One region of the Phyllobacterium sp. T2-21 genome, then DNA from elsewhere that is predicted to be linked to it. Evidence: riboswitches for the same ligand, from Rfam matches in the RefSeq annotation. Region 1 holds a riboswitch; the other holds the start of a gene.
What was found. Region 1 has a riboswitch for cobalamin ahead of bluB (5,6-dimethylbenzimidazole synthase). Riboswitches for the same ligand answer to the same signal wherever they lie in the genome.
Positions count from the first base shown of each region.

Region 2: linked by a shared signal. The riboswitch ahead of ACZ5FP_RS22745 (ribonucleoside-diphosphate reductase subunit alpha) and the one ahead of bluB (5,6-dimethylbenzimidazole synthase) in region 1 are both predicted to bind cobalamin.

Region 1 is NZ_AP027912.1:3,208,813-3,211,009, reverse strand. It holds gene ACZ5FP_RS16050 (MOSC domain-containing protein) at 1-604, shown strand, start outside; cobalamin riboswitch at 631-806, shown strand; gene bluB (5,6-dimethylbenzimidazole synthase) at 874-1,626, shown strand; gene ACZ5FP_RS16040 (DUF2293 domain-containing protein) at 1,559-1,876, opposite strand; gene ACZ5FP_RS16035 (ArsR/SmtB family transcription factor) at 2,019-2,197, shown strand, end outside.
Region 2 is NZ_AP027915.1:130,296-132,492, reverse strand. It holds gene ACZ5FP_RS22750 (heme ABC transporter ATP-binding protein) at 1-461, shown strand, start outside; cobalamin riboswitch at 512-722, shown strand; gene ACZ5FP_RS22745 (ribonucleoside-diphosphate reductase subunit alpha) at 831-2,197, shown strand, end outside.

The DNA of each region.
Region 1 (2,197 bases):
AGATCTTTTCGCAACCAGAACGGACATCCTTCCGGCCCGCAAGATTGTCGGGCGGGTGAGCAGCCTGTTCCAGGCGCCGAAAGACAGTTTTGTCACCGCTGCCACGGACACGCTCGATCTCACCTTTGAAGGCATCCGCGGCGATTATCATGCCGGCCTGACGCGCCGGTCCGGCGGACGAGAGCCCTGGTATCCGCGCGGCACGGAGATGCGCAACGAACGGCATATTTCCGTTCTGGCGGCCGACGAGCTTGCAATGATTGCCAGCGCCATGGGCCTTGCGGAAGTCAAACCCGAATGGATCGGTGCCAACATGGTTGTCGATGGCATTCCCTCGCTTTCCATGCTGCCGCCGCGCACGCTGCTGTTCTTCGAAGGCGGCGTGACGCTGAAGGTCGACGGGCAGAACGCGCCGTGCAAGGTCGCCGGACGCTCCATCGCCGAGCGGGCGCAAACCTCCGATCACACCGCGACGGCGCTCGACTTCGTCAAGGCGTCGAAGCGGCTGCGTGGCATCGTCGTCTGGGTTGAAGTGCCGGGAATCATCCGTTCCGGTGAAAAAATCGATGCGCGCCTGCCGGAGCAATGGATTTATCCGGGCTGACGCTTGCGTCCTTCGCCGATCTGTGGCGAATGGAATGCAGGTCCGGTGCCTGCATGCAGGAGAATCGGGAAGCCGGTGCAAATCCGGCACGTGCCCAACGCTGTATAGGGGATGGGCCGCGCAGTTTGCCACGGGGAAACCCGGAAGGCGCGCGGTTCAGGTGAACCTCAGTCAGAAGACCGGCCGGACCGGATAGCCGAAACCGCACGGACAGCGGGGAGGTGTCAGGGCTCAGGGCAATCTGGCCCTCGCATTGTTGGGAGCAAACGATGCACGACTCTGCCTATGGTCCCGTGGCCGCCGCCGATTTTTCCGCGGACGAGCGCGCCGCCGTCTACAAAGCCATCCATACCCGCCGCGATGTGCGCGACCAGTTCCTGCCAAGGCCCGTCGACGACGATGTGCTGCTGCGGCTGCTCGATGCCGCCCATCACGCGCCGTCGGTGGGGTTCATGCAGCCGTGGAATTTCATTCTCATCCGCGATGCGGCGCGCAAGGCCGAGGTGCATCAGGCCTTTACCCGCGCCAATGCCGAAGCAAAGGCCATGTTCACCGACGAGCGCCAGGCGCTCTACGCGTCGCTGAAGCTTGAGGGCATCGTGAAGGCGCCGGTCAATCTGTGCATCACCTGCGACCGGACACGCGGCGGCGATGTCGTTCTGGGGCGCACCCATAACCGGCAGATGGACGTCTACAGCACCGTCTGCGCCGTGCAGAACCTGTGGCTGGCGGCGCGGGCGGAAGGCATCGGCGTCGGCTGGGTCAGCATCTACCACGACCGGGACATGCGCTGCATTCTGGCCATCCCCGATCATGTCGAGATCATCGCCTATCTCTGCATCGGCTATGTCGACCAGCTCTACGATCAGCCGGAGCTGCAAAAGCGCGGCTGGCGCGAACGGCTGCCGCTGGACCAGCTCATCTATGAAGATCAGTGGAATGCCGGCGCCGAAGTCAGCTCGGATCGTCTTCGTCCGGATCCAGCAGCCGCGTCGCCCGCCATTCCGTCAATTTCCGGTTGATGGCCTCGAGCACGAAGAAGCGGGCCGACTCCTTGTCATAGCCCTCGTCGCGCAGCGCATCGTAGTCCGTGTGCTGATGGCGGACATGGGCGACCGTGGCCAGCCACACCGCAATGGGTGGCGGCAGGCTTTTCATGTGCGGTGCCGTGGCGGCAGCGCGTATGGGCTCGGAATCCGAATAGGGTACGGCCGGCAAAAGCAGCGTCAGCGCCTTGCCGATGGCCCTTTGGCGGTTGGTTCCTGAACTCATTGCACTGTCTTCCCGCCGATTCGCTGATCGATATACCAGCCTATTTCAGACGCGACAAAATTTGCCGTCAACGGAAAAACAAAACTTGCCAAATCTGTATTTCTCACATAAACATATCTTTATATCTTTTGAGGATACCTTGATGGACAAACGTGATCTCAATCTTGACCTGATGGTCGATACGCTGAAGGCAGCGGCGGAACCCAGCCGCCTGCGCATTCTGGCGCTGTTGTCCCGGGGGGATCTGACGGTTTCCGATCTGACCTCCATCCTCGGGCAGTCGCAGCCGCGCGTCTCCCGCCATCTCAAGCTGCTGTTCGA
Region 2 (2,197 bases), on a different replicon from region 1:
TGGACACACTGCCCGATGAAGCGCTTGAGCGCGTTGACCTCGCGGGTTTCGGCGGGCGGTTCTATCAGGAACTCTCCGGCGGCGAGCAGCAACGGGTGCAACTGGCGCGCGTCCTCTGCCAAGTCTGGCAGCCGGTGCTCGACGGCCAGCCGCGCTTTCTGTTCCTCGATGAGCCGGTGTCGAGCCTCGATATCAAACATCAGCTGATCATCATGCAGATTGCCCGCGACTTTGCCGATCGCGGTGGCGGGGTCATCGCTATCCTGCATGACCTCAACCTCACCTCCATGTTTGCCGACCGGGTCGTGGTCATGCACAGGGGGAGGGCCGATTCTGTGGGCACCCCCACGGAGGTCTTGACCGATGACCGCATCCTGCGCGTCTATGAATGTGCGCTCAAGGTGGGCGGTGTGCCCGGAAAATCCGTGCCGTTCGTCTTGCCGCAATCCGCAGCGTTCTGAGCAAGTGAAGATGCCGCTATCCACCTATTGACTAAAAACGGCGATTTGATACTAAATATAGATGTTATGGTTCTCCCCGAGTCGCAAGACCGGGAGCTAAGAGGGAAGCCGGTGAAATGTCCTGGACATTGATGCCGGCGCTGCCCCCGCAACTGTAAACAGCGAGTTGTTGTCGACAATGCCACTGGAGCCGCGCTTCGGGAAGGCCGACACCAGCGCCGACCTGTGAGCCAGGAGACCTGCCATGACATGATGAACGTCCACGGGCGGGGTGTCCCGGTGTGTCGCTTGCAATGGTCGGCCGCAAGCTGACCGGATTCTTGCACGCGTGCGCTCGACCTTTGCCCCCAACATTTGGGGTATAAGCACATGTCTCTTTCTCTTCAAACCACCCGCGCCGACGGTCAGTCGCCGGTTCGTCCCGCTGAACTGCAGCCATCATCCAGCGAGCCCGGCTATCGCGTCATTCGCCGCAATGGCTCGGTCACACCCTTCGACCCGCTGAAAATCACCGTTGCTCTCACTAAAGCCTTCCTCGCCGTCGAAGGCAACGTCGCTGCCGGTTCGCGCCGTGTGCACGATGTCGTCGAAGGCTTGACCGCCGACATCGTGACAACATTGAAGCGCCGCAGCAGTGAAGCCCGTCTGTTCCACATCGAGGATGTGCAGGATCAGGTCGAACTTGCCCTCATGCGCAGCGAAAACCACAAGGTCGCCCGCGCCTACGTGCTCTACCGGGAAGAACGCGCGCGAGAACGGGCGAAGCTGGTTGAACCCGTGGCCGAAACCGGCCCGTCCCTCAGCGTCACCCTGCTTGATGGGACCAGGGCACCGCTCGATGCGGCGCGCCTCGCCCGCATCATCGATGAAGCCTGTGAAGGACTTGAGGGGGTCAGCGCCGCACCGATCCTCAGCGAAACCCAGCGCAATCTTTACGACGGTATCACGCTCGATGAATTGTCGCTTGCGCCCATTCTGGCTGCACGCACACTCGTTGAAACAGAACCGAACTATTCCTTTGTCACCGCGCGGCTGCTTCTCGACAAACTGCGCCGCGAAGCCTTGAGCTTTGTCTTCGGCAGGCCCGAACAGGCGACCCAGCATGAAATGGCGGAGCGATACGCCGATTATTTCCCCGCCTATGTGAAGGCCGGCATTGAAGCCGAACTGCTCGATCCGGAACTCGCCCGCTTCGACCTGCGGAAAATATCAGCAGCCCTGAAGCCGGAACGCGACCTGCAGTTCCAGTATCTTGGCCTGCAGACATTGTATGATCGTTATCTCCAGCAGACACGCGGTATCCGGTTCGAACTGCCACAGGCCTTCCTGATGCGCGTTGCCATGGGCCTCGCCACCCGTGAGATCGACCGGGAAGCACGCGCCATCGAATTCTACGATCTGCTGTCGTCGTTCGACTTCATGGCTTCCACCCCGACCTTGTTCAATTCGGGCACGTTGCGCCCGCAGCTGTCCTCCTGCTTCCTGACCACCGTCGCCGACGATCTCGATGGCATCTTCAAGGCGGTGAAGGACAATGCGCTCCTGGCAAAATATTCCGGTGGCCTCGGCAATGACTGGACGCCCGTGCGTGGTCTTGGCGCCCATATCAAGGGAACCAACGGCGAAAGCCAAGGCGTTGTACCGTTCCTGAAAGTGGCCAACGATACGGCCATCGCGGTCAATCAGGGCGGCAAGCGCAAGGGCGCGGTCTGCGCCTATCTCGAGACCTGGCATGT